One region of the Enterococcus sp. AAFC-DPL-5182 genome, then DNA from elsewhere that is predicted to be linked to it. Evidence: predicted binding sites of a transcription regulator. Region 1 holds the regulator's gene; each other region holds the start of a gene.

Region 1 (9,990 bases):
ATGGACAACAGGTTGATATTCCTGTACCAGTTGTTTTTGTTTGAGCAATGGAGGGACGCAGGAGGCTAAGGAATGCATGCGACTGGAAGTGCATGTCCAAGCAGTAAGTCTTGAGTAGAGTCAAATGCTTTACTCTATACGGACAAGCTGTGATGGGGAGGGAAATAATAGTACCGAAGTTCCTGATGTCACACTGTCAAGAAAAGCTTCTAGTGAGAAAACAACTGCCCGTACCGTAAACCGACACAGGTAGTCGAGGAGAGTATCCTAAGGTGAGCGAGCGAACTCTCGTTAAGGAACTCGGCAAAATGACCCCGTAACTTCGGGAGAAGGGGTGCTGACTTCGGTCAGCCGCAGTGAATAGGCCCAAGCGACTGTTTATCAAAAACACAGGTCTCTGCAAAATCGAAAGATGAAGTATAGGGGCTGACGCCTGCCCGGTGCTGGAAGGTTAAGAGGATGGGTTAGCTTCGGCGAAGCTCAGAATTGAAGCCCCAGTAAACGGCGGCCGTAACTATAACGGTCCTAAGGTAGCGAAATTCCTTGTCGGGTAAGTTCCGACCCGCACGAAAGGCGTAACGATTTGGGCACTGTCTCAACGAGAGACTCGGTGAAATTTTAGTACCTGTGAAGATGCAGGTTACCCGCGACAGGACGGAAAGACCCCATGGAGCTTTACTGTAGCTTGATATTGAGTGTTTGTACCACATGTACAGGATAGGTAGGAGCCGATGAACCCGGAACGCTAGTTTCGGTGGAGGCGCTGGTGGGATACTACCCTTGTGTTATGAACCCTCTAACCCGCACCACTTATCGTGGTGGGAGACAGTGTCAGGTGGGCAGTTTGACTGGGGCGGTCGCCTCCTAAAGAGTAACGGAGGCGCCCAAAGGTTCCCTCAGAATGGTTGGAAATCATTCGCAGAGTGTAAAGGCAGAAGGGAGCTTGACTGCGAGACTTACAAGTCGAGCAGGGACGAAAGTCGGGCTTAGTGATCCGGTGGTTCCGCATGGAAGGGCCATCGCTCAACGGATAAAAGCTACCCTGGGGATAACAGGCTTATCTCCCCCAAGAGTCCACATCGACGGGGAGGTTTGGCACCTCGATGTCGGCTCGTCGCATCCTGGGGCTGTAGTCGGTCCCAAGGGTTGGGCTGTTCGCCCATTAAAGCGGCACGCGAGCTGGGTTCAGAACGTCGTGAGACAGTTCGGTCCCTATCCGTCGCGGGCGTTGGAAATTTGAGAGGAGCTGTCCTTAGTACGAGAGGACCGGGATGGACTTACCGCTGGTGTACCAGTTGTTCTGCCAAGGGCATTGCTGGGTAGCTATGTAGGGAAGGGATAAACGCTGAAAGCATCTAAGTGTGAAGCCCACCTCAAGATGAGATTTCCCATTTCTTTAAGAAAGTAAGACCCCTGAGAGATGATCAGGTAGATAGGTTGGAAGTGGAAGTGCAGTGATGTACGGAGCGGACCAATACTAATCGGTCGAGGACTTAACCAAAGAAACGAAATAAAAAAGTTTTTCGGAATGTTTGATTACTACTTCAATCCAGTTTTGAGTGAATAATCACTCAACTTAATAGCAACAACACCCAGTGTGGTGGCGATAGCGAGAAGGATACACCTGTTCCCATGCCGAACACAGAAGTTAAGCTTCTTAGCGCCGATTGTAGTGAAGGGTTTCCCTTTGTGAGAGTAGGACGTCGCCACGCTAAAGTGTTGTCTTGGAGGTTTAGCTCAGCTGGGAGAGCACCTGCCTTACAAGCAGGGGGTCGGCGGTTCGATCCCGTCAACCTCCATTTTTTGAGCCGTTAGCTCAGTTGGTAGAGCATCTGACTTTTAATCAGAGGGTCGCAGGTTCGAGCCCTGCACGGCTCATAGAAATATTTTGCGGGTGTGGCGGAATTGGCAGACGCACTAGATTTAGGATCTAGCGCCTTACGGCGTGGGGGTTCAAGTCCCTTCACCCGCATTTTTAGTCTCGTTTTAATACTAGGCGATTATAACGCCGGCTTAGCTCAGTTGGTAGAGCATCTGATTTGTAATCAGAGGGTCGAGGGTTCAAATCCTTTAGCCGGCATCCAGACTGCGGAAATAGCTCAGTGGTAGAGCACCACCTTGCCAAGGTGGGGGTCGCGGGTTCGAACCCCGTTTTCCGCTTAGCTTGTTCTTTCGCCGGGGTGGCGGAACTGGCAGACGCACAGGACTTAAAATCCTGCGGTGAGTGATCACCGTACCGGTTCGATTCCGGTCCTCGGCATTGCTTTGAAACACTATGAATGGCAATTGTAAAATTGACAGAATAGATGTTAACAAGTACGAAGCAGATGGATACATCTGACTTTGATCCTTGTTTTAGCACCCATAGCTCAACTGGATAGAGTGCTTGACTACGAATCAAGAGGTTAGGGGTTCGACTCCCTTTGGGTGCATACTTTGAATGTTTGACTACGAATTAGAAGGTAGAGAAACTTAGTTCCTTTTAAGCGTTTAGTCTTTTTTTATTATTATAGCTACGGGAAGTAGCTCAGCTTGGTAGAGCACTTGGTTTGGGACCAAGGGGTCGCAGGTTCGAATCCTGTCTTCCCGATTTGATGAACAGAGTGGTCTTCTCTGTTCTTTTTTTGTTTACTTGTTTATCTTTTCTTATCAAATTAGGCATTCTCCTTTATTAAACACTTAAAGTTATGTATAATTAAGGTCAGTATTAGTCAAGGGAAAAGGATGAGTGTGATGAGTAATCAAAATACTTCAGATTTAATAGAAGCATATTTAAAAAAAATTCTTGAAGAAAGTAGTAAGATTGAGATTCGTAGAGCTGAAATGGCTCATTTATTCAATTGTGTTCCCTCCCAGATTAATTATGTGATCAATACGCGTTTTACGATCCAACGAGGTTATTCTGTCGAGAGTAAGCGTGGTGGCGGTGGTTATATTAGGATCGCCAAAGTCCAAATTTCTGATAGTGATCAATTATTAAAACAAATTGCCCAGTTTACGGGTAATGGACTTTCAGAAAAGGATGCACTGATTTTTATACAAAAGTTGTATGAAGAAGAAGTGATTACCAAAAGAGAAGGAAATCTGATGTTGTCTGTTCTTGGGAAACAGGTTTTAGGCAAAGCAGGATCAAATGAAGATTATTTACGTGCTCAATTGATGCATTCATTTTTAGAACGTTTGAGTTACGAGGAGGAATGATAGTATGGACGAATTATTTACAGAAAGTGCCAAGGCAGTACTAGCCATTGCACAAGAAGAAGCAAAGTATTTTAGGCATCAATCCGTGGGCTCAGAACATTTATTATTGGCTTTAGTTTTAGAGCCTAATGGCATTGCTGGAAAATCTTTGCGTCAGTTGAATGCTGATAAAAATGATATCCGTGAAGAAATTGAACACTTAACTGGCTATGGAACAGTTAAAGGTTATCCTAAAGGTGCTTATTTACCCTATTCTCCTCGCGCGAAACAAATCTTTGCGTACGCCGGAGATGAAGCGAAACGTTTAGGGGCACCAAATATTGGAACTGAACATATTTTACTAGGTTTATTAAGAGATGAAGATATATTAGCTTCACGTATTTTATTGAATTTAGGTTTAAGTTTATCCAAAATGCGTCAGTTATTAATGAAAAAAATAGGTATTACTGATCCGCAAATGAGCGGTAATGTAGGACGTCGCCGAAATAATCAAGCTCAAAAAGCAGCACCAAAAGGAACACCGACTTTAGACTCATTAGCACGTGATTTAACGAAATTAGCACGTGAAAATAATCTTGATCCTGTAGTTGGACGTTCACAAGAGGTTAGACGGTTGATTCAAATTCTAAGTCGTCGTACAAAGAATAATCCTGTTTTAGTCGGTGAGCCAGGTGTTGGTAAAACAGCAATTGCTGAAGGATTAGCACAAAAAATCGTGAATGGCGAAGTACCAGAAGATATGTTAGAAAAACGCTTGATGATGTTGGATATGGGAGCGTTAGTTGCTGGGACTAAGTATCGTGGTGAATTTGAAGATCGATTAAAAAAAGTCATTGATGAAATTTATCAAGATGGCGAAGTAATTTTATTTATCGATGAATTGCACACCTTGATCGGTGCAGGTGGTGCGGAAGGTGCTATTGATGCATCGAATATTTTAAAACCAGCCCTTGCAAGAGGGGAACTACAAACAATTGGAGCAACAACATTAGATGAATACCAAAAATATATAGAAAAAGATTCTGCTTTGGAACGCCGTTTTGCTCGTGTACAAGTCGACGAACCGACACCAGAAGAAGCAGAAGAGATTTTAAAAGGTTTGCGTTCACGATATGAAGAACATCATGGCGTAGAAATCACGGATGATGCGTTGCATGCGGCGGTTCAACTATCCGTACGTTACATTAATTCTCGTCAATTACCAGATAAAGCAATCGATTTGATGGATGAGTCTTCAGCTAAAGTTCGTTTAGACTTGGCAGATGAACCTTCGGAAATCAATAACTTACGTATGGAGATTGCTCGCTTAGTTCAAGAGAAAGAAGAAGCGATTCAGTCACAATCCTTTGAAAGTGCGGCAAGACTACGCCAAAAAGAAAAAAAACTGGCTCGTAAATTAGAAAACATTTTATTATTAGAGCAAAAAGAGGCTTCTGGGTATGCAAATCGCGTTACAGAGCAAGATGTTGCTAATGTTGTGTCACAATGGACGGGTGTGCCGTTGCAACAGCTGGAGAAAAAAGAAAGTGAACGTTTACTTGAACTAGAAAGTATCCTACATCATCGAGTAGTTGGTCAAGATGAAGCGGTCCAAGCTGTATCACGCGCTATTCGTAGAGCCCGTAGTGGGTTGAAAGACCCAAATAGACCAATCGGTTCATTTATGTTCTTAGGTCCAACAGGTGTCGGTAAAACAGAACTGGCAAAAACCTTAGCTGAAACAATGTTCGGTAGTGAAGATGCTCTGGTTCGTGTGGATATGTCTGAATTTATGGAAAAATACAGTACTAGCCGTTTGATTGGCTCACCTCCAGGTTATGTGGGCTATGAAGAAGGCGGTCAATTAACTGAAAAAATCCGTCAAAAGCCATACTCTGTCATTTTATTAGATGAAGTAGAAAAGGCTCATCCAGATGTCTTTAATATTCTATTACAGGTATTAGACGATGGTCATTTGACAGATTCTAAAGGACGTAAAGTTGACTTTAGAAATACAATTTTGATCATGACATCAAATATTGGTGCAACAGCGATTCGTGATGAAAAAAATGTTGGTTTCAATGTACAAGATCTAACTAAAGATTACGGTGCGATGCAAAAACGAATCATAGAAGAATTAAAGAAAGCATTTCGTCCAGAGTTTTTGAATCGTGTGGATGAAACAGTTGTTTTCCGTTCATTGGATCAAGAAGAAATTCACGAAATAGTGAAAATCATGAGTAAATCAATTGTTCAACGCTTAAGAGAACAAGATGTCAATGTGAAGATCACGGCAGCTGCTATTGAAGTCATCGGAAAAGTTGGTTTTGATCCAGAATATGGGGCACGACCAATTCGTAGAGCACTACAAAAAGAGGTGGAGGATCGACTAAGTGAAGCATTGCTTTCTGGTCAAATCCATCTTGGAGACAAGGTAACCATTGGTGCAAGCAAAGGGAAAATAACATTGAATGTTAAATCACCTAAACCCGAACAAGTTTTACAAACAATTTAACAAAAAAATCTTTAATTCGCTGTGCAAAACGAATCTGTTTTGCACAGTTTTTTTCTTTAAGAAAAGCAAATTGCAACATTGAATTTGTGAAAAATGTACATTAAAATAAAGAGAGACTATTGGAAAGTTTGTGAACCTATGCTACTATAAAACAGTTGTTAGAAGACTGTTGGAAAAAGTAAAAAACATAACTTTTTAAATAATTTATTCGAAAAATGGACACTTGTTCAGCTTTTAAAGGAGGATATAAAATGATTGAACTTATTGCGACTGCTGAATCTGTCGAACAAGCGGAGGCATTGTTAGCAGTCGGGGTAGACACTTTATACATTGGGGAGGAGATGTTTGGTTTACGATTACCAACATCGTTTTCTCGTGAGGAACAGCGAATCATCACTGAAAAAGCGCACAATACTGGTAAAAAAGTAACTGTAGCGTTAAATGGGATTATGCATCCAGAAAAGATGAAAAAGGTTCCAGAATATTTAACATTTTTAAAAGAAATAAACGTAGATCAGGTAACGGTCGGTGATCCTGGAGTTGTGTTTGTGATGCAACGAGATGGAATCGATATTCCCTACATTTATGATGGAGAAACATTAGTAACTAGTTCTCGTCAGATCAATTTCTGGGCGAAGCGTGGATCGGTTGGCGCGGTCTTGGCTCGTGAAGTTCCTTTTGAAGAGATGAAAGCGATGAAGGAAAACTTGATGGTTCCAGCTGAAGTTCTTGTATATGGTGCCACATGTATCCATCAATCCAAACGCCCTTTACTACAAAATTACTACAATTTCACTAAAAATGATGAGTCTGCCAGCAAAGAACGAGGTTTGTTTATATCGGAACCTAAAAAAGAAGAAACGCACTATTCGATTTATGAAGATAGCCATGGCACTCATATTTTTGCGGACAATGATGTAAACCTAGTTGGTGAATTGGACAAACTTCATGAACATAATTACACAAAGTGGAAACTTGATGGGATTTATGCTCCGGGAGAAAATTTTGTAGAAGTTGCTAAGCTATTTGTAAATGCGAAAGAAAAAATCGAAGCGGGTCTTTGGTCGAGCGAGCAGGCTTGTAAAGCAATTGAACAAATCGAAGTGCTTCACCCAGAAAATCGTGGTTTAGATATCGGATTCTTTGATTTGGATCCAGACGAGATAAAATAAGGAGAAAAAAACACATGACAAACGAACGAACATTGAAGCGTCCTGAGGTCTTAGCACCAGCAGGGACGCTAGAAAAACTAAAAACAGCTATTCATTACGGTGCAGATGCGGTATATATTGGCGGAAATGCTTATGGTTTACGCAGCCGAGCAGGTAATTTTACAAAAGAAGATATGATCGAAGGCGTAGCATTCGCTAACGAACATGGTGCAAAAGTTTATGTGGCAGCAAATATGGTTACTCATGAAGGAAACCAAGAAGGAGCAGGAGACTTTTTTAGAGAAATACGTGATGTCGGTATTTCTGCAGTAATCGTATCTGATCCAGCCTTGATTGAAATTTGTGCAGCGGAAGCACCAGGCTTGCCAATCCACTTGTCCACACAAGCTTCAGCTACGAATTATGAAACATTAGAGTTTTGGAAAAATGAAGGACTGGAACGGGTTGTTTTGGCGCGTGAAGTATCTATGGATGAAGTAGCTGAAATTCGTAAAAATACGGATGTTGAGATTGAAGCGTTTATTCATGGAGCGATGTGTATTTCTTATTCAGGTAGATGCACGTTGTCTAATCATATGTCTATGCGTGATGCAAACCGCGGTGGCTGTTCTCAATCTTGCCGTTGGAAATATGAGCTTTATGACATGCCTTTTGGTGCTGAGCGTACAAGTTTAACCGATAAAGGTGAAGTGGAAGAAGAATTTTCAATGAGTGCGGTGGATATGGCGATGATCCAGCATATTCCTGAACTGATTCAAAATGGTGTAGATAGTTTTAAAATCGAAGGCCGTATGAAATCAATCCACTACGTATCAACTGTAGCGAATGTGTATAAAAAAGCAGTAGATACTTATATGGAAGATCCGGAAAATTATGAATGTAAACAAGAATGGATCGATGAGCTTTGGAAAGTTGCTCAAAGAGAACTTTCAACTGGTTTTTATTATCATGTACCGACTGATGAAGAACAATTATTCGGAGAACGCCGCAAGATTCCTCAATATAAATTTATTGGAGAAGTCATGGCGTATGATGCTGAGACAAAAGTTGCAACGATTCGTCAGAGAAACCATTTCAGTGTCGGCGATGAAATTGAATTTTATGGTCCTGGGTTCAATCACTTCCATCAAACGGTAGAAGTTATGTATAATGAAGAGAACGAGTCGATCGATCGAGCACCAAATCCAATGATGATTTTAACGATGCCGGTCGTAGAACCAGTAGCAGTTGGCGATATGATTCGTAAGAAGAAATAAATAAATTAAGTGAGGGATTGGCTGTTACGGCTTGTCCCTTTCATTGCAGAGAGGATAGGTAAACAATGGCAAAACAATATGATTATATCGTAATTGGCGGTGGAAGCGGCGGAATTGCTTCTGCTAATCGCGCAGGTATGTATGGTGCTAAGGTTTTATTAATCGAAGCAGGTGACATCGGCGGAACATGCGTCAATGTTGGTTGTGTACCTAAAAAAGTGATGTGGCAAGCAAGTTCAATGATGGAAATGATGAAGCGTGATACAGAAGGATATGGTTTTGACGTAGATGTAAAAGATTTCAGCTTTAAAAAGCTTGTTCAAAATCGTGAAGCCTACATTGATAATTTACATGCGGCGTATCATCGTGGATTAGATAGTAATAAAGTAGAAGTTTTATCTGAATATGCAACATTTGTTGATGATCATACAATCAAAGCGGGAGCTGAAACATATACAGCGCCCAATATCTTGATTGCCACTGGCGGTCGTCCTAAAAAGTTAGGGATTCCTGGTGAAGAATATGCAATAGATTCTAATGGTTTTTTTGCCTTAGAAGAACTGCCAAAACGAGTAGTGTTTGTGGGAGCAGGTTATATAGCAGCTGAACTTGCTGGAACGGTCCATGGTTTGGGTGCTGAAACGCATTGGGCATTTAGAAAAGAGCGACCGTTACGGGAATTCGACGAGATGCTTTCTGAAAAAGTGGTTGAGCACTATCTTGAAGATGGGATGCACATTTATCCTCATTCAACACCTCGTTCAATTGAGAAGTTTGAATCTGGAGAATTGATGATTACCTTTGAAAATGGGACTAAAATCACAGCTGATAGCATTGTATTTGGTACAGGACGTCAACCGAATACAGATACGCTAGGTTTAGAGAATACACATATTGAGTTGACAGATAAAGGCTATGTAAAAGTCGACAAATTCCAAAATACGACCCAATCAGGTGTATATGCCGTTGGAGATGTCATTGGTAAAATCGATTTAACACCTGTTGCTATTGCGGCAGGAAGAAGATTATCAGAACGTTTATTTAATGGGAAAGAAAATGAATACTTAGATTATGAAACGATTCCGACCGTTGTCTTTACTCATCCACCGATTGCGACAGTTGGTTTAACTGAAATCGAGGCAGAAGAAAAATACGGTGATGAAAATATCAAAATCTATCAATCCACTTTTACGCCGATGTATTTTGCGCTAGGAGAGTATCGCCAAAAATGTGATATGAAACTAGTTTGTGTGGGTGAAGAGGAAAAAATCGTTGGGTTGCACGGAATAGGTTTAGGTGTGGATGAAATGCTGCAAGGTTTTGCAGTAGCTATTAAAATGGGGGCGACGAAAAAAGATTTTGATAATACAGTCGCAATTCACCCAACAGGTTCAGAAGAATTTGTAACGATGAGATAAGGAAAAGGACAAGGCGGAAAAAATCGTCTTGTCCTTTTTCTCTTAATTTGTTCTTGCAAGAATTGCTTGTGTAATAGTTAAGAGTTTACCCCTAGCATCAGCTGATGTATCAGGTAACTTAGTGATGCCTTTTAATGCTTGTTGTGTATATTTTTCTGCAAGTTTTTGTGCCTTAGCAACACCGTCAAATGAATGAACCAGTTCGTAGATTTTATTGGTTTCAGCATCAGTCAATGCTTCCCCTTTTTCTAGATAGGGAAGTAAAACTTCTTTTCCTTCTTCCAAAGCGTATAGTAAAGGAAGCGAATAAACACCTTGACGGACATCTTCCAACACAGGTTTACCAATTTGTTCAGGACTTTGCGTATAGTCTAAAACGTCATCAATAATTTGAAAAGCAATACCAATGTTTTCTCCGATCTTTCCGCAATTTTTAGCAAATCGTTCCG
Region 2 (9,990 bases), 490 kb from region 1:
CCGTGGCTTTCTGGTTAGATACCGTCAAGGTAAGAGCAGTTACTCTCCTACTTGTTCTTCTCTAACAACAGAGTTTTACGATCCGAAAACCTTCTTCACTCACGCGGCGTTGCTCGGTCAGACTTTCGTCCATTGCCGAAGATTCCCTACTGCTGCCTCCCGTAGGAGTCTGGGCCGTGTCTCAGTCCCAGTGTGGCCGATCACCCTCTCAGGTCGGCTATGCATCATGGCCTTGGTGAGCCGTTACCTCACCAACTAGCTAATGCACCGCGGGTCCATCCATCAGTGACACCCGAAAGCGTCTTTCAAATCAACACCATGTGGTGTCGACTGTTATGCGGTATTAGCACCTGTTTCCAAGTGTTATCCCCCTCTGATGGGTAGGTTACCCACGTGTTACTCACCCGTCCGCCACTCCTCTTTTCAAATGAGTGCAAGCACTCGGTAGAAAAGAAGCGTTCGACTTGCATGTATTAGGCACGCCGCCAGCGTTCGTCCTGAGCCAGGATCAAACTCTCATAATAAAAGTTGAACACAATCCGAAGATTGTTAAGCTCATTTGTTTGCTAGCATATTGCTTCGCTTTGTTAAAAATTGTTGTTTGTTTTTACCGTTGTAAAAACAACCTACACATTTGGTTCGTCTTACTTTGTTCAGTTTTCAAAGGTCTACTATGTTACCTCGCAGCAACTTTTATATCATATCAAATCTTCGATTTGATGTCAACACTTTTTTTAAAAAGTTTCAAAGTTTTTTTCTGCTTGATGTTATCGAATGTTTCACAACAACTTCATTAGTTTATCAGGTTGTTTGTTATTTGTCAACAACTTTTTCCTGATTTTTCAAGTTTTTTTAAAACCTGAAATGTTATTCTATTTTTCGTTCAGCTGTCTGTGTTTCTTGCGACAACTTCACTATTTTATCAGGTTAATCAGTGTTTGTCAACAAGTTTTTCACCTGATTTCCAAAGTTTTTTTCAAACTTGGATTGTTATATTATTCCTATCGTTCGGCGTGTTTCATCAGTGCCTTGCGACAAGATATAATATACCAAGATTATACGCTTAGGTCAACTAAAATTTGCACTTTTTTCAAACTTTTTTTCGTTACCGATTGTTTTATTACTTTCGTTCTTTATTGTTCGTTTTTAACACTTCGAATAGTTAGTTTTTATACCTTTTATCTGGATTTTTTCAGAAAATAAAAAAGAGTAGATTATCAATAAATAATCTACTCTTTCATACTTTATCTCATTGTTGGAAATAATAGTACATCACGAATCGATTGAGCATCTGTTAAGAGCATTACCAAACGGTCAATTCCTATTCCTAGCCCACCGGTTGGCGGTAATCCGTATTCTAAGGCCTCGATAAAGTCTTCATCTACACCATGAGCTTCATCATTTCCTTGTTCACGTTCTTTTTCTTGGTCTTCAAAACGTCCACGCTGATCGATAGGATCATTTAGCTCAGTAAATGCATTGGCAAATTCTTTTCCTACTATAAATAGTTCAAAACGATCGGTAAAACGACCATCTTCTGGATTTTTCTTCGCTAAAGGAGAAACTTCTACTGGATGTCCGTAAACAAACGTTGGCTGTTGTAGTGTCTCTTCAACAAATGTTTCAAAGAATTCATTTAAAATGTGCCCAACTGACATATTATCGTTGATTTCTACATTATGTTCTTTTGCTAAAGAACGAGCTTCCTCAACAGTCATTTCTTTCCAGAAATCAACACCTGTTTGCTCTTTAATCGCGTCAACCATGTGTACACGTCTAAATTCAGAGCCTAAGTCAACTTCTTGCCCATCATACGTGATCGTTGTTGTTCCTAAAACTTTTTCTGCTGCATTACGGATGATTCCTTCTGTTAGGTCCATCACATCTTTGTAATCTGTATAAGCAGTATAAGCTTCTAGCATAGTAAATTCAGGGTTATGTGTTGTATCGATTCCTTCATTTCGGAATACTCGACCGATTTCGTAGACTTTTTCCATTCCTCCGACAATCAAGCGTTTCAAATGCAATTCCAAAGCGATTCGTAAATATAAGTCCATATCCAATGCATTATGATGGGTAATAAACGGACGTGCTGCGGCACCACCAGCATCATTATGCAAAACAGGAGTTTCCACTTCTACATAGCCATTGCTGTCAAGGTAGCGGCGAATCTCACTAATGATTTGGCTACGTTTCATGAAACGGTCAAAACTATCTTTATTACTAATTAAATCTAAATAGCGTTGACGGTAACGTTGTTCGATGTTTGTTAAACCGTGGTATTTATCTGGTAATGGACGCAATGCTTTTGTTAACAAAACAATTGTTTTCGCTTTAACTGTCACTTCGCCTGTATCAGTTTTCATAATCTGACCCGTTACACCAAAGAAATCACCTAAATCAGCATGCTTAAATAACTCATATGCTTCATCACCGACTTGGTCTTTGCGCACGTAGATTTGAAGTTGTCCTTCACGATCTTGTAAATGAGCAAATCCAGCTTTACCTTTACCACGTTTAGTCATCATACGACCAGCGACACTTGCTGATAAATCCATTTCATTTAATTCTTCTTTTGAATGTTGGTCAAATTGTTCATGTAATTCTTTTGAATTATGTGTTCGGTCAAAACGCTTCCCGAAAGGATCGATCCCTTCTTCACGTAAGTTTTCCATTTTTTCACGACGCACAAGCATTTGATCATTCAGATCTTCTTGATGCGCTTGTTGTTCATCTGCCACTGTATTTCCTCCATTCTGAAATCACATACCCTTATAATGCCACATTGAAACAAAAAAAAGCAAGCCGAATTTCTGTTTCAGCCTGCTTTTTTTATTAGATTATTTCGATTGCTTCTTTTTCTGCATGTTTTTCTGCTTTTTCTTCGAAGGCTTCTAACAGATCAACCATCGCTTGTTGGGATTCTGCTTGATTGATTGCAGCTTTCACTTTTGCAGCACGCGGAATACCTTTAAGATAGTACGCAGCATGTTGACGGAATTCTCTTGTCGCAATTTTTTCACCTTTTAAATCAACTAGTCGTTGTAAATGAACTTTAGCCGTTTCGATTTTTTCACGTGGAGTCGGTTCTGGCATTAGCTCTCCTGTTTCAAGGTATTGTTTTGTACGTTGAATCATCCAAGGGTTTCCTAAAGCAGCTCTACCGATCATCACACCATCCGCCCCCACATACTCTAACATACGTTTGGCATCTTCTGGTGTGCGTACATCCCCATTTCCCATAAAAGGAATCGTTAGATGTTGTTTCACTTCTTTTAAAACATCCCAATTTGCTTGCCCTTCATACATTTGAACTCTTGTACGCCCATGCATTGCAATAGCTGAGGCTCCTGCTTTTTCAGCAGCTAACGCATTTTCAACTGCAAATAAGTGTTCTTCATCCCAGCCAGTTCTCATTTTTACCGTAACGGGCAAATCAATCGCAGAAGAAACGGCATCTACCATTTCATAAACTTTGTTCGGATCTAATAGCCATTTAGCGCCAGCTTCTGCTTTGATCACTTTATTTACAGGACAGCCCATGTTGATGTCGATGATTGCAGCTTTTGTATTTTCTTCTACAAATTTTGCTGCTTCCACCAAGTTTTCTTTGTCTCCACCGAAAATCTGTACACTTAACGGGTATTCTTTCTCATCTATATAGAGCATATCTAATGTTTTTTGATTTCTTTGCTGTATGCCTTTGTCACTGATCATTTCACAGACAACAAGGCCTGCACCAAATTCTTTGACCGTTACACGAAAAGCAGCATTGCTAATCCCCGCCATCGGGGCTACTACAACACGATTTGGAATTTCGACATTTCCTATTTTCCACATAGTGCATCTCTCCTACTTTTCACGCGTATTTTTGATTGCTTCATCTCGTAGTTCAATTAAATCCTCTTCACTATAGTGATATTTGTTACCACAGAATTGACAAACCGCTTCTGCTCCGTGGTCTTCTTCGATCATCGCATTGATTTCATCTAGACCAACTGCAATGATTGCTGTGCCAAATTTTTCTTTTGAGCAGTTACATTTAAATTGAACAGGCATTTTTTCTAAGATTTCAATTTCATCTTTGCCAAGTAGACGTTCTAATATCCCTTCTGGTGATTCCCCTTCATCAATCAAGCGAGAAATCATTGGTACTTCCTGCAAACGTTGTTCGATAAAGTCGATCGTTTTTTCATCGGCTCCAGGCATGACTTGGATCATAAAACCGCCAGCAGCTTTTACACTTTCATCTGTATCAACTAAAACACTCAAACCGATTGCAGATGGAATTTGTTCTGAAACAGCCATAAAGTAGGTAAAATCCTCACCGATTTCACCAGAAACGATTGGTGTTTGCCCTGAAAATGTTTCTTTCAAGCCTAAATCTTTGATTACAGTGAAAATCCCTTCAGTTCCCACAGCACCACGGACATCGATTTTGCCACTTTCATTCAACGTTAAACTAACATGAGGATTTTTTATGTATCCTTTAGTATTCCCACTACCATCGCTATCAACCACGATTCCTCCTGCTGGTCCGTTACCTTGGACTTTTACAGTTAGCTTATCATCGCCTTTTAAAGTAGCACCTAATAATAGCGCACCAACCATTGTTCTACCTAATGCTGCAGTTGACGAACTCCATGTATCGTGACGTTTTTGTGCTTCTGATATTGTATTTGTTGCGCAAACTGCATAAGCGCGAATTGATCCTTCATAACATAATGCTTTTACTAAGTAATCTTCCATTTTATTTTCCTCTTCTCACTTGCTTCGTTTTTTGACTCATTATCAGATAATACTAGGATTTAGCTATTTTTTCAACTAAATAATTTCAACTTGAAGAAAAGAGCACCCCGTAAAAGGGATGCTCTAAATGTTTTATTTGTAACGATCGTCAAAGTTATTACGGTCATATTCAGAATCATTTTTACGTTCATCATCAGATTTAGTTTCTGACTGAACTTTTTCTTCTGTTTTTTCGCTGTCCGCTTTTACTTCTTCTGCTTCGTCATGTAGTTCTTTTTTTGCATCTTCAAAGTCTTGTTTTTCTTCTGCTTGTCTTTGCGCATCTTTTTCTTCTAATGCACGTTTTGCTTCTTCAAATGTTTGAGCTTTTTCACTAGGGAATTGGCTGTCGATAACATCTTGGGGCATAACGCCTTCTTCAAACAATGACTTGATGCTGCGAGCATCTAATGTTTCATACTCTAACAGTTTTTCTGCAATTAGTTTGTGTTGAGCACGGTGAGATTCAATGATTTCACGTGCTTTATCATGAGCTTCCATCAAGATACGACGTACTTCTTGATCGATTTCAAATGCTACTTGCTCAGAATATGCTTTCGTTTGACCATAGTCACGGCCAACAAAGACTTGATGGTTCCCTTCATATTGAACAGGACCTAATTTGTCGCTCATTCCATATTCAGTTACCATGCTACGGGCAATACCTGTTGCTTGTTCAAAGTCATTAGATGCACCTGTTGATTGAACATCGAAAATAATTTCTTCCGCTGTACGTCCACCAAGTAATCCAACGATTTGTTCAAACATGTCTTCTTTGGTCATCAAGAATTGATCTTCTTTTGGTAAAGCAATCATGTAACCGCCAGCACGTCCACGAGGGATGATCGTCACTTTATGAACGATACGAGCACGGCTTAAGACTAAACCAACAATTGTATGTCCAGCTTCGTGGTAAGCAACCATTTCGCGTTCTTTTTTGTTGATTACACGATCTTTTTTCGCAGGTCCTGCGATTACACGATCTTCTGCTTCATCCACATCGGATGCATCAATTTTCTTTTTATTACGACGAGCAGCAACTAATGCAGCTTCGTTCAATACGTTTTCTAAATCAGCACCAGCAAAACCTGGTGTTTGTTGTGCAACAACTTTTAAATCAACGTCATCAGCCAACGGTTTGTTACGAGCATGAACTTTAAGAATCGCTTCACGACCTTTAACATCAGGACGACCAACTAAAATTTGACGGTCAAAACGACCTGGACGTAATAACGCTGGGTCTAACACGTCTGAACGGTTTGTTGCAGCTACGACGATTACGCCTTCGTTGCCATCAAATCCATCCATTTCAACTAACAATTGGTTAAGAGTTTGTTCACGTTCATCGTGTCCGCCACCCATACCAGCACCACGTTGACGACCTACTGCATCGATTTCATCGATAAAGATGATCGCTGGAGCATTTTTCTTCGCTGTTTCAAATAAGTCACGGACACGGCTCGCACCGACACCGACGAACATTTCAACGAAGTCTGAACCTGAGATAGAATAAAAAGGTACGCCTGCTTCACCGGCAACGGCTTTAGCAAGTAATGTTTTACCGGTTCCTGGAGGTCCTTCTAATAGAACACCAGCAGGAATTCTTGCACCTAATTCAACGAAACGGCGAGGATCTTTTAAGAACTCGACCACTTCCACTAGTTCTTGTTTTTCTTCTTCCGCTCCTGCTACATCAGAGAAGCGTACGCGGTTCGCTTTTTTGTCTGCTTCTTTGGCTTTTGATTTACCAAAGTTCATAACACGGCCGCCGCCACCGCCACCGCCGCCTTGTTGTCCCATCATCATATAGAATAAGAAGATGAACAATACGATCGGTAAGAAACTAAACAAGATCGAAAGCCAAGCACCGCTTGATGATTGTTCTTTCACTGTAAGTTTCACATTATTGTCTTTGGCTAACTCTTGGATACCAGATAATGTGATATCGCTTGGTAAGACAAGCGTAGTAAATGCTTTTGTAGAAACTTCTGTCGATCCCCATAATGAAAGACCACCAGTATTTTTAATTTCTTGTTTTTCTTTGTACTGACCTGTGATTTTATACACACCATTGGTTGGTTGAATCGTCAGTTCTTTCACTTTACCTTCGTCTAACTGGGTACTGAAGGTTGAGTATTCGATATCTGGTGACTGGGGATTGTTATTTCCAAAGATGAAATAAACAACCATGACCATCGCCAAAATCAGTAATACATAATAAAGGCCATTTTTCATGCCGCTATTCTTTTTATTCATGCCTGTCCTCCTTTGACTACTGTGCGTAATTTAATTTTACGGTTTATTTTTTATCAATTCTGACCATTACATTGTAACATAACTAAATCTAAGAGAGATATTAATTTGATTCGTAGATTTCTGGTTTCAATACGCCTACATAAGGGAGATTCCGATAGGCTTCTGCATAATCCAAACCATACCCTACAACAAACTCATTGGGTACATCGAAACCAACATAGTCTGCGACGATATCAACAACACGACCTTCTGGTTTGTCTAACAACGTGACAATTTTCACAGATGCTGCTTTTCTATATTTAAAAAGATCAACTAGATAAGCCAACGTGCGTCCGCTATCGATGATATCTTCTACAATCAAGATATCACGACCTTCAACATTTGTATCTAGATCTTTGATGATCTTCACTTCGCCAGATGACACTGTTGCGTTTCCATAACTAGATACAGCCATAAAATCCATTTCTAAATGAGTATCAATACAGCGTGTGATATCAGCCATAAAAGGTATTGCACCCTTCAAAATACCGATCACTAAAGGATTTTTCCCTTTATAATCTTCTGTTAGTTGTTTCCCGAGTTCAACTGATTTTTCAAGAATTTGTTCCTTCGTGATCAAAACTTGTTTAATATCGTTCTCTAACATATTGCTCTCCTTTTCCTTTAAGGTCCGTCCTGCAACTCTTAGTGCTGGAGCACTTAGAAGTTGATGCGATCGAAACGCTAGTGTAGTGTCCCTTGCTTTAAGCGAATAAATTCGCAAGAGCAACGGCTTTCTTTCTCCTTTGAGGTCCTTAGTTATTATTTTATGTTATTTTGCTTCTTTGAATAAAAGTAATTTTTGGTTTTACTCTTTTATTTTATAAAGGAGCCTGTAGAGTATTTTATCAGTTTCTTTAGGAATACTCAAATATGAATTTACAAATTTTGGAACCCAAATAATCTCACCTTCAGCAGAAAGAACGACCCAAGCTTTTTCTCTGCTAGAATTAGGGATTTTTCTATCAATAAAAAAACGATTTAATCTTTTAGTCAAGCTTGATGTAAGCGAAATTCTATCTCCATTTTGACGATGACGAATCGTTAGCGGTAATGGTATTTGTCCGCTTATAAGCAGAGAATATTCTGTCCAACCTTTTACGGTTTCAGGTAATTCGAGTGTCTCTTCTACTTTTTCTAGAGCTAACCATTCATTTTCAGAAAGAAAAACATGTTGATTTACATCTAAATAAGTCGTTTCCCCTTCATAAGTTGATTCTTTTTTTGTCAGATGAAACTTATTGTATTCTTTTACAACTTGCCATCCTTGCGCAATATCCATGGATAACTGAGGTGCTGACTGATCAAACATATTTATCAGTTGTTTAATCTGTAACTGACTGATTGCCACACCTTCTGGTATGATCGTTCGTTGAAACAAATCTATTAGGAAAAAAGTTTGGATACTTCTTTTTTCTCGTTTCAACTCGGATAATTGAATCACCCAGCCATCTGTTGTCTTTTCTACCCACCGATCATATTTTGGTTCTATCACTGTCTGTATGAGTTCATCAGCTAATGTAACCTGTTCACTAAAACTTGCCATGTGTTCCAAAAATTTTGGATTTTCTTTTTTCAAAACTGGAATAACCTGATGTCTCAAGCGATTTCTCATGTAAGCATCACTCTGGTTAGTCTGATCTTCAAAATACACAATTCCCGTTTTTTCTGCGAACTGTCGCACTTCTTCTTTGGAAAAAATTAAGAAGGGGCGAATCAATTCCCCTGTTCCAAACGACTGCTTCTTTCTAATTCCAACTAAATTAGATAGCACACTTCCTCTCGTAAGCTTCATCAAAATCGTTTCAGCTTGATCGTCACTGTGATGTGCCGTCATAAGAACGGGAATTCCATCTTGCGCCATGATTTCAGAAAAAAAGTCATAGCGGAATCTACGTGCACGTGCTTCGGTATTCTGGGATTTATCTGCTTCTCCCCATACTTTACTGTAGTATGGTATTTCTAGTTTCTCACAATAGTTTTTCAGATAACTAGCTTCTGCTGCTGATTCCGTCCGCAATTGGTGATCAATATGAGCTACTACTAATGTTAGTTGATCTTTTTTAGCAGCAGTCCGCATTAACTCCAACAATACCATTGAATCAACGCCACCAGAAATAGCCAATAAAATTTTTTGGTTTGGTAGCCAATAATCGTTTCTTTTACAATGATCGTAAAATGTTTGAAACATCTACTCACCTCTTTGTATCTTAGTTTATAGACTCTCATAAAAAATGCACCAAACATAAAAGCCGAGCTTTCGCTCAGCTTCAGTTATTTATTCATTCGTTAGTTACGGCGTCCGCCGCGTCCACCACGTTTGCCTTCAGTGTTACGTTTTAATGAAGTTAAACGATCATCACTATCTTTTAAAAATGAACTCATCAATGAATCAAAATCTTGTTTTGAATTCATTGGTTGCGCTCTTGTAAATTGTTTTTTAGGCGCTGGACGTGAGTTGCGATCGCGATTTCCTTGATGCTCATTGTTATCACGACGTTGATATTCACGCTTGGGTTCTGCTGCTTGTTCTTGCGCTTTGCGAATCGACAAGCCTACTTTCCCATCATCACCGACTGAGGTAACTTTTACAGTCACTTCATCCCCTACGGTCAATACATCATGGATATCTTTTACGAATCCATTTGATACTTCACTAATGTGAACCAACCCTGTTTTTCCTTCACCTAAATCGATGAAGGCACCAAAATTAGTGATACCAGACACTTTTCCTGGCAACTTCGCTCCTACTTCAATTGACATAAAAAAAATGTTCCTCCTATTATTTACCCTATTATATCTGCAGTTATTCGCCTGATTGTTTTTCAGATGAATGAGACTGTGATTGACTATCTGATGATTTTTGTTCATTACTTGAGCTAGTCGTTCCGCCTAACTCCGGAATGT
Region 3 (9,990 bases), 1.4 Mb from region 1:
ATTGAAAAAGTTGCGGCTGAACCTCGTGTTGCTGAAATTCCATTTGATTCAGACCGTAAATTAATGACAACTGTTCACCAATTAGCAGATGGTAAATTCTTAGTCGCTGTAAAAGGTGCACCAGATGAATTACTAAAACGTTGTAAGGAAGTTTTATTAAACGGTCAAACACCAGCAATGGATGACAAACAACGTCAAGAAATTTTAACGACCAACACAAAATTAGCCAAACAAGCATTACGTGTTTTAGGGATGGCATACAAAATCGTTGATGCAGTTCCAGCTGAAATGGATTCTGATTTAGTTGAAAAAGACCTAGTATTCGCAGGGCTTGTCGGCATGATCGATCCAGAGCGTAAAGAAGCAGCGGAAGCTGTTAAAGTGGCAAAAGAAGCGGGCATTCGTCCAATCATGATCACAGGTGACCACAGAGATACAGCAGAAGCAATCGCAGCTCGTCTTGGTATTATTAAAGAGGGCGATGATGATGCCGTAATCACAGGTGCAGAACTAAACGAATTATCTGACGAAGCATTTGCTAAAGTCGTTGAACATTATTCCGTTTATGCACGTGTTTCTCCAGAGCATAAAGTACGTATCGTTAAAGCATGGCAGCAAGAAGGTAAAGTTGTAGCCATGACAGGTGACGGTGTCAATGATGCCCCAGCTCTGAAAGCAGCCGATATCGGTATTGGAATGGGGATCACTGGTACAGAAGTATCAAAAGGTGCCTCCGATATGGTTTTAGCGGATGATAACTTCTCAACAATTATCGTAGCGGTTGAAGAAGGGCGTAAAGTCTTCTCAAATATCCAAAAAACGATTCAATACCTACTTTCTGCCAACCTTGGGGAAGTATTAACACTATTTATCGCAACAATGCTAGCTTGGGATACCTTACTACCTGTTCACTTATTGTGGATCAACTTAGTAACCGATACCTTCCCTGCAATTGCATTAGGTGTAGAACCTGCTGAACGTGATGTGATGAGCCATGCTCCACGTGGAAAGAAATCAAACTTCTTCTCTGGTGGTGTCTTGAGCAGTGTGATTTATCAAGGGATCACACAAGGTGCCTTGACTCTGATCGTGTACAAAATGGCGATCGAATTCCCAGCTCATACAGCAGCCAATATGCCAAACTTATCTGCAACAGCATTGTATGATCTACAACATGGTGATGCGTTGACAATGGCATTTGCAACATTAGGCTTGATTCAATTGTTCCACGCATTTAACGTGAAGTCTATTTACCAATCAATCTTTAAAGTTGGTTTGTTTAGAAACAAATCATTTAACTGGGCTATTTTAGTATCGTTCCTATTACTAGCAGCAACGATCTTAATTCCAGGATTCAATGACTTGTTTAGTGTAACGTCCCTAGACGCTTACCAATGGGGCATCGTTGCTGGAACATCATTTGCGATTATTCCAATCGTTGAGATCGTAAAATTTATTCAACGTAAAATGGGCAAGAGCTAATTATTGAATTAACAATAAAAAAACTGAAACAACTCATTTTTAAGCGAGTTGTTTTAGTTTTTTTTTGTTTCAAGAAATCAATGAAATAAAAAATTATAAAAATAGAGATTGACAGCGCTATCTTGATATGATAAATTAATGACATAGAACAACAGGAGTGTAACTGATACGATCAGGCACCACCAAGTCTATTGTAGTCTTATTTAACTACTCTAGTTTGGTGTTTTTTTGTATTTTGGGAGGTGATGGCCATGTACGTGACGGTAAAATCGCTAAATAATAATTTAGTTTTAGTCGTTGACGACAAACATGAAGAATTGATTCTTTTTGGTAAAGGCGTTGGCTTCAAAAAGAAAAAAGGCGATATCATTGAACCGAGTATGGCTGCCAAAGTCTTTCAAATGCAGGAAAGTCAACCATTCTCTAAGGTACTAGAAGAAATATCGCCAGAAGTACTGTCAACAACTGGAAAAATTATTCAGATGGGAGAAGAATATTTAGAACAAAAGCTAAACTCAACAATTTTGATTTCGTTAGCAGATCATCTACAATTTGCTATTGAACGGCAACAAAACAATACCCAACTAGATGAGAATACACTACGCTGGGAAATCAAGTTCCTTTATTATAAAGAATTTGAAGTAGGGAAAAAAGCCCTGACAATAGTAAAAGAAGAACTAGGTGTAGGGTTATCAGAAACAGAAGCTTCGTTTATTGCCTTACATTTTGTGAATGCTCAAGATAATTTTGAGTCGAAGCATGATGCAATTTTAATTGCCAAAATCACAAAAAGTATGGTAAAAATCATTCAATCATTGTTTGGCGTATCTTTAAACAAAGAAAGTGTCAATTACTCACGTTTTGTTACCCATATTCGATACTTTATGAACCGACAATTGCACAATAAAGAGGAAATGAAACAAAGCGACGCTAAATTATACGCAATCATCCAAGAGCAATATCAAAAAAGCTATGCGTGCGCATTGATGATCAAAGAGTTATTGAAAAGAGAGTACGATTTGAATGTTAACGATGATGAAATGATGTATTTAATCATTCATATCGAACGTGTCGTATTTGAAGTAAAATAGAAAATTCAGCTAGGCGTGTAACGAAAAGGCATTAACCTAGGTGATCTAAATGGACGATCCTTAAAACAAGGGATGGATTCTTTAGATCGCCTAGGTTTTTATTTTAAAAAATGAACGGAGGACGTTTGATGAACTATGAAAAAATAGCTCAGGAAATTATAGAAAACGTTGGAACCACAGCCAATATCAAAGATGGAACACATTGCTTTACACGATTAAGATTATATATTGAGGACAAAAATAAAGTTCATTTAAATGCACTAAAAGCAATTGACGGTGTGATAGATGCCAGATTTCAAAACGGCCAGTTGCAAGTGATCATCGGTAGTAATGTGGATAAAGTTTATGACAAAATCAGTCCATATCTAACAGCTACGAAAGGAACAAGTAGCGGTAAACAATCATTTTTTGACAATATTTTTACAACGATTGCAGCGATTTTTACACCTATTTTACCAGCAATAATTGGTGCTGGATTGATGAAAGGAATTTTGCCTTTATTGGTTATGCTTCATTTCATCAAAGAAGGAAGTGATACCTTTCAGATTCTGACGATCGTCGCAGATACAAGTTTTTATTTTTTACCAGTTCTGATTGCGGTGTCTGCTTCTAGACGTTTCAAAGTGAACGAATTTTTAGGTGTTACATTGGCATGTTCATTGCTTTACCCAACGATTTTAAATGGGGAAACAACGTTACAGTTATTTCATTTCATTCCGATTCCAGTGATGAGTTATACATCTACAGTGATTCCAATTATTTTAGGGATATGGGTAATGAGTTATGTTTATCAAGTGGTGGATAAGATTGTGCCTAGTGTTGTAAAGATGATTTTTACACCGTTACTGGTTTTATTGATCATGATTCCATTGACTTTAGCATTGTTTGGTCCAATTGGTTTTTATGTCGGCAAAGGCTTAGCGACTATTTCTGTTTGGTTAGCGGCAAAGGTGCCATTTATCTATGGATTGGTTTTAGGTGGGCTGTATCCTTTGATTATTATGACCGGTATGCATTACGCGTTTTTCCCAATGATGTTGGAAAATATTTCCAGATTGGGCTATGAGAATGGTTTTTTACCAATTAGTTTATTTGCCAATGTTGCAATGGCGGCTGCTACTTTAGCTATTGCTTTTAAAGTTCAAAACAAAGACATGAAAGAAGTTTCCTACTCATCGGCTATTTCAGCCTTATTCGGAATCACTGAACCTGCATTGTATGGCGTCATTTTGAAATATAAAAAAGCTTTATATGCTGTCATGATGGCTGGTGGTATTGTCAGTGCTGTTATGGTGACTATGGGGGTCAAAATGTTTTCTTTTGTCGCTCCTGGGATTCTCTCATTACCCGTTTTTGTAAATCCAGATGGTTCATCTAGAAATATTATTATTGCCCTTATAGGTGTACTAGCTACTGCTGTTTTAGCGTTTATACTGACTGCAGTGACTAAAACTAGTTTTGAAGTAGATGCTGACACAGAAAAAGAAAGAAAGCAATTTGTTACTATAAATGAAAAAGAAATTGGTACGGTTTTAGCGCCCGTATCTGGAGAAGTAAAGGATTTAGCAAGCTGTTCAGATCAAATTTTTTCAGAAGCAATCATGGGGAAAGGGCTCGTTATTTTGCCAGATGATGGGATGATTTTTGCTCCCTTTTCTGGAGAAATAAGTGTTATTACACCTGAAAAACATGCAATTGGCCTTACATCAACAGATGGTGTGGAATTATTGATCCATGTAGGGATCGATACCGTTGGCTTAGGAGGGAAAGGCTATAAATCCTTCGTCTCAAAAGGGGATATGGTCAGTGCTGGTCAACAACTGCTTGCATTTGATCTTGATTATATTAAGGAGCAGGGCTACTCGACTGAAGTACCAATTATTGTGACAAATACGCCTGATTTTTTTGAAGTTGTCCCGATTTTGAAGAAAGATCCTGTTTCAGTAGGGGATGATTTGATTACCATTTTAAATTAGCAACGTATTGAAAAAAGAGGAGTAGGAAGAGATGACCGAAAAGTTTTATGTGAGGTGAGTTAAATGCAGTAAAAAGTAGTTGTTTATACTGTAGATGTTCATAACCAGAGGAAGAGTCCAAAGGATTCCTTAAAGAAGAAACAAATCACACTGATGGAACTCATTAAAAAAATAATAAATATAGGAGGATATACAATGAAAGAACTACAAACAGGTTTTCCAAAAGACTTTTTATGGGGGGGAGCAACAGCCGCCAATCAAATCGAAGGGGCTTATTTAGAAGGAGGTAAAGGACTATCCACATCAGATTTGGTCTCATATAAAGATCCTTATAAAACTGGGAAAGTCGATAATTTTACTTTTAATGTGAATTCAAAAGAATTAGAAGAATATTTATCAAACCCAGAAAAATATCTATTTCCAAAACGTTGGGGTATTGATTTTTATCATCGTTATAAAGAAGACATTGCGTTGTTTGCAGAGATGGGTTTTAAAGTTTTCCGCTTATCAATATCGTGGGCAAGGATTTTTCCAACAGGATTAGAAGATGAACCAAACGAAGAAGGGTTAGCATTTTACGATAAGGTTTTTGATGAATGTTTAAAATATGGAATCGAACCGTTGGTGACGATGTCACATTATGAAATGCCAATCACTTTAACACAAAAATACAATGGTTGGATCAGTCGGAAACTTATTCCTTTATTTGAAAAATTTGCTTGTACGATTTTAGAACGATACAAAAGTAAAGTAAAGTATTGGATTACGTTCAATGAAATGAATATGACATTGAATAGTCTATATACAGGTTCTGGTATTTTAGAAGATTTAGTAGAGAATAAATTGCAAGCAGCTTATCAAGCTTCTCATCATCAATTTTTAGCTAGTGCTTTAGCAGTGAAAGCAGCCCGACAATTAGCGCCGGATGCGAAAATCGGTTGTATGATCAATCAAATTGAAGCGTATGCCAGAACAACCAAACCAGAAGATCAGTTACAAGCAGTTAAATCAAATCAGTTAAATATGTTTTTCCCAGACATTCAAGCAAGAGGAACTTATCCAAGTTATATGGCACGTTATTTCAAAGAAAATGATATCCATATTCAGATGGATGAAAAAGATGAAGAAGTTCTCAAAGTAGGAACAGTCGATTTCGTGGCAATTAGTTATTATATGTCACATGTTACAGAGGCACGAAAAGATGCTGCGAAATTAGCCGTAACATTTGATAGTCCAATCAAAAATGATTATTTAGAACTATCTCAATGGGATTGGCCTATTGATCCGATTGGTTTACGTATCTCCTTAATGAAATTGTATGATCGTTATGAATTACCATTATTTGTTTGTGAAAATGGATTAGGTGCTAAAGACATTTTAACACCTGAAGGAACAATTCATGATGAATACCGCATCGATTATATTAAAAAGCACATTGAGCAAATGAAAGAAGCTATTGAAGATGGTGTTGATTTAATGGGGTATACGACATGGGGCTGTATCGATTTGATCAGTTGCGGTACATCACAAATGTCTAAGCGTTATGGATTTATTTATGTAGATCAAGATGATCAAGGAAACGGCTCGCTTGCGAGAACACCAAAAGATTCTTTCTATTGGTATAAAAAAGTTATTCATAGTAATGGGGAAGATTTAGCGAATTAATTCTTATCGAAATAGAAGGGAAATCCATCGTATGAGGGATGTCTCTTCTATTTTTAACATCTGTCTAAGCCTTGATTTTGACTAAGTCTTTTTTTAAGGTCAAAACAAGTCAAAAAAGTGGACAAATTCTCAGATTGCGGTATTATTAATATAGATATTTAGCTTTAAACTATGGAGGTTACAGATATGAACTATTTAGATGAAAATGAAGAAACAGAAGAAAAACAACAACCTAATGCGTTTATGAAAAAACTTTTTGAAGAACGAACAATTTTGATCTACGGTGAAATCAATCAAGATTTAGCTCGAGAAGTGACTTCTCAATTATTGCTACTTGCAGCAATGGGAGACGAACCAATCAAGATTTTCATTAATAGCCAAGGCGGACACGTTGAAGCTGGTGATACGATTCATGATATGATCAAATTTGTAAAACCAGAAGTGATCGTGATCGGAACAGGATGGGTCGCAAGTGCGGGTATTACGATTTATTTAGCTGCTGATGCGAAAAACAGATATAGCTTGCCAAATACACGCTATATGATTCATCAACCAGCTGGTGGAGTTCAAGGTCAAAGTACAGAGATTCAGATTGAAGCCAAAGAAATCATCCGCATGCGTGAACGTGTCAACCGCTTGATTGCTGAAGCAACAGGTCAAACATACGAAAAAATCGCAAAAGACACAGACCGCAATTTCTGGATGTCAGCGGACGAAGCCAAAGATTATGGTATGATTTCTAAAATCATCAAAACAAGTGATGAAATTAAATAAAGTATTAAAAAACTGCAGACAACAAAATGTTTGCAGTTTTTTTCTCTTAAAAATTAGTAGAAAAATATTCTTTTCCAGATTCCTCTTGTCATCTACCTATGAAAAAGTGTAAAATTGAGTGATTACTAAAAGAAAGTAGGAAAGACAGTGAAACCAAATTTAGGCTATTATGTTCAAAACATCAATGATATTGTAAAAGAAACAGAAGAAGTCGGCGAAAAAATGAACGAATACTATGAAGAAGTGCGTACAGCGATCGATGAAGGAAAAGCAACTGAATTAGCACCAGAAAGAATTGCTGAAATTCAACGTATTTTCCAAGATGGAACAAAAGAATATACAATCATGTTGGAAAAAGTGACTAAATTACGTCCCCCAGCACGCGTGATGGGTATTCATAAAAAATTTGAACGTTCATACATCGAATATCTGGCTGGATGCAACGAGATGATTTTGTCTTTAGATCCTGAAAAAGGCATAGATATCGATCTTTTCAATAATTCAGAAGAAAAACAAGATAAAGCAACTGATGATATTTCATTTGCAATCACACGAATGAGTAATCTTTTGTTGAAAAAATAAAAAAACAAACGAAAAAATGACAAAAAATAGTGATATTTAATTTCATTTTAATGTTATTTTTAGTAGACAAAGGAAAAAATGTGTTGTATTATATATTCATACCAACAACAACCTTTTTATTTTTCATTTTACTCTTATTGAGTAATACTCCTTTTCCATCGGCCTTTTCAGCCGGTGGTTTTTTTATTTTTGTTTTTCGGACTATTTATTATTTCATTAATATATGTTTTTTTTTTGTATTTTAAAATATCGAGAGTTATTTTATACATATTGGATTGATTCTAAAATTTTAGATTTTATGTTAATTAATAAAAAAATCAGATTACTTGGGAAAATAGAAAAGTCTAAAGTAAAAGCAATTAAGCTTTACTTTAGACTTAAAAAATCCAACTACAATTCATTTGCATTAATTCTCTACATTACGAACATAATCATCAAAATACTGAACTAGGTCAGCTTTGATTTTTTGGTATTCAGCTTCTGTGTACTCACGCTCTTCGATTGTTCCATTAAAAAATGGAATTTCCAACTCTTCGCGCAAGCGGTCTACGACTTCGCTTTGATCCATTTGGGCACCTTCTTTACCTGTTGTCTACTCTATTATAAAACATTAAAATCATTCGTCAACTGCTCAAAAGAATCTTTCATAGCCGTTAACTTATTATAAAGTAGGATACTATTGTCTTCTTCAAGGAGAAAGACTTGTTTTAATTCAAAATAGAATTCTTCAAAGGCTTTAAAAAAAGGGTGAACCTCTGAGGCAGTCAATTCACTGTTACTGTAGTAAAAGACACGTACGCTGTGATAATAAGTAAATACCTCGTTGATATTCAAAAGAATACGTGTATCCTCAGGACGCGGGCGGCTAGTGACTAAATCATACAATGTTAAACTTTTCGTGTGAATCTCAGATAGATAAGATAAAAGTAATTCTACTTTTTCATTATTCGTTGACATTAAATCGACCTCCAATTTCTCTAATTATAATAAAAAATAGAAAGAAAGAGAAATAGGACACTCAAATACAAATAAATATTTAGAAAAAAATGGAAACGAAAGAAAAAAGTTGACAAAAAAATGAGAATGTTCTAATATTGGTTTTAATAAAAAAACTCATTGAAAAGAAGAGTACACAAGCAGACATTAGAATCTAGCTGATTCATTTCATTCAGCTAGAAGTAGAGAGCTTTCGTTTGGTGCAAGAAAGTAATGATCCCTTGTCGAAAATGATCTTGGAGAGGAAAAATCATTTTGATTTTTACGGCAGCTACCGTTAACCAAGCACCAAATCAAGAAGAAATTCGGCGTTTGGATCGAGATGGAACTAAATTCCAATAAAGGTGGTACCGCGACAGTCGCCCTTTACTAGCATATTGCTAGTAGGGGGCGGCTTTTTTAGTTCTTTTTTAATGAGAATAATAGAAAGAGGTGGTCATTATGCAAGAAGGTGACATGTGCATCAGTAAAGTAAACAAGATAAACAGAATAAAACATAGAAAAGGAATGAAGCATAATGACAAACTCTAACTATCAATTCGAAACAATCCAAATCCACGGCGGGCACACACCGGATAAAGAAACAAATTCAAGAGCTGTTCCGATTTATCAAACAACTTCTTATACATTTGACGATACGCAAGATGCGGCTGAAAAATTTGCGCTATCTAAAGCGGGAAATATCTATACTAGGATCACAAATCCTACAACAGCAGTTTTGGAAGATCGTTTGAACGAGTTAGAAGGGGGCGTTGGAGCGGTTGCAGTAGCTTCTGGAACGGCTGCTGTTACTTATGCGATTCAGAATCTTGCAAGTAGTGGTGATCATATTGTTTCGGCTTCAACGTTGTATGGTGGAACCTTTAATTTATTTGCCCATACATTGCCAGAGTTTGGTATTACAACAACTTTTGTCGATCCAGATCAATTAAGTAACTTTGAAGATGCTATCAAAGAGAACACAAAAGCGATTTTTGTAGAAACAATTGGCAATCCAATTACGAATGTTGCTGATTTAGAGGCAATTGCAGAGATTGCTCATAAACATGGACTTCCATTGATCGTTGATAATACTTTTGCAACAGCCTATTTAAATCGCCCTTTTGATTTTGGCGCGGATATCGTTGTGTATTCTGCAACAAAATTTATTGGTGGGCATGGTGTTGCTTTGGGCGGTGTCATCATTGATTCAGGCAAATTCAATTGGGCGAATGGCAAATTTCCTAAATTAGTTGATCCAGATCCAAGTTATCACGGACTTTCTTATACAAAAGACGTGGGAGCTGCAGCGTATATTACTCGTTTAAGAGTCTCTTTATTAAGAGATACAGGAGCAGCGATTTCGCCATTCAATAGTTTCTTATTGATTTTGGGTTTAGAAACATTATCTTTGCGATTAGAACGTCATGTAGAAAATGCTCTGA

What was found. The regulator CtsR, encoded in region 1, represses protease genes until heat stress. The targets are predictions, from matches to a motif close to TTGGTCAAAAAAGGTCAAANA.
Region 2: ftsH (ATP-dependent zinc metalloprotease FtsH) is a predicted target of CtsR. The motif match lies at 7,091-7,111, and genes of this name have one in related genera.
Region 3: AC4BB7_RS06010 (ATP-dependent Clp protease proteolytic subunit) is a predicted target of CtsR. The motif match lies at 6,310-6,330, and genes of this name have one in related genera.

What each region holds. Positions count from the first base shown of each region.
Region 1 covers NZ_CM177101.1:3,703,533-3,713,522, reverse strand. Annotated here, with positions in the region: rRNA gene AC4BB7_RS17445 (23S ribosomal RNA) at 1-1,501, shown strand, start outside; rRNA gene rrf (5S ribosomal RNA) at 1,597-1,712, shown strand; tRNA gene AC4BB7_RS17435 (tRNA-Val) at 1,727-1,799, shown strand; tRNA gene AC4BB7_RS17430 (tRNA-Lys) at 1,806-1,878, shown strand; tRNA gene AC4BB7_RS17425 (tRNA-Leu) at 1,891-1,972, shown strand; tRNA gene AC4BB7_RS17420 (tRNA-Thr) at 2,008-2,080, shown strand; tRNA gene AC4BB7_RS17415 (tRNA-Gly) at 2,089-2,160, shown strand; tRNA gene AC4BB7_RS17410 (tRNA-Leu) at 2,175-2,260, shown strand; tRNA gene AC4BB7_RS17405 (tRNA-Arg) at 2,359-2,432, shown strand; tRNA gene AC4BB7_RS17400 (tRNA-Pro) at 2,517-2,590, shown strand; gene AC4BB7_RS17395 (CtsR family transcriptional regulator) at 2,734-3,201, shown strand; gene AC4BB7_RS17390 (ATP-dependent Clp protease ATP-binding subunit) at 3,206-5,695, shown strand; gene AC4BB7_RS17385 (peptidase U32 family protein) at 5,947-6,867, shown strand; gene AC4BB7_RS17380 (peptidase U32 family protein) at 6,882-8,123, shown strand; gene gor (glutathione-disulfide reductase) at 8,189-9,541, shown strand; gene AC4BB7_RS17370 (polyprenyl synthetase family protein) at 9,584-9,990, opposite strand, start outside.
Region 2 covers NZ_CM177101.1:3,209,618-3,219,607, forward strand. Annotated here, with positions in the region: rRNA gene AC4BB7_RS15130 (16S ribosomal RNA) at 1-524, opposite strand, end outside; gene lysS (lysine--tRNA ligase) at 1,245-2,741, opposite strand; gene dusB (tRNA dihydrouridine synthase DusB) at 2,836-3,840, opposite strand; gene hslO (Hsp33 family molecular chaperone HslO) at 3,853-4,749, opposite strand; gene ftsH (ATP-dependent zinc metalloprotease FtsH) at 4,882-7,044, opposite strand; gene hpt (hypoxanthine phosphoribosyltransferase) at 7,145-7,690, opposite strand; gene tilS (tRNA lysidine(34) synthetase TilS) at 7,892-9,274, opposite strand; gene AC4BB7_RS15165 (S1 domain-containing RNA-binding protein) at 9,373-9,846, opposite strand; gene AC4BB7_RS15170 (FtsB family cell division protein) at 9,890-9,990, opposite strand, start outside.
Region 3 covers NZ_CM177101.1:1,294,341-1,304,330, forward strand. Annotated here, with positions in the region: gene AC4BB7_RS05990 (cation-translocating P-type ATPase) at 1-1,482, shown strand, start outside; gene AC4BB7_RS05995 (PRD domain-containing protein) at 1,734-2,573, shown strand; gene AC4BB7_RS06000 (beta-glucoside-specific PTS transporter subunit IIABC) at 2,702-4,549, shown strand; gene AC4BB7_RS06005 (glycoside hydrolase family 1 protein) at 4,745-6,214, shown strand; gene AC4BB7_RS06010 (ATP-dependent Clp protease proteolytic subunit) at 6,401-6,988, shown strand; gene AC4BB7_RS06015 (hypothetical protein) at 7,136-7,570, shown strand; gene AC4BB7_RS06020 (hypothetical protein) at 7,977-8,138, opposite strand; gene AC4BB7_RS06025 (hypothetical protein) at 8,171-8,527, opposite strand; T-box leader at 8,678-8,936, shown strand; gene AC4BB7_RS06030 (O-acetylhomoserine aminocarboxypropyltransferase/cysteine synthase family protein) at 9,084-9,990, shown strand, end outside.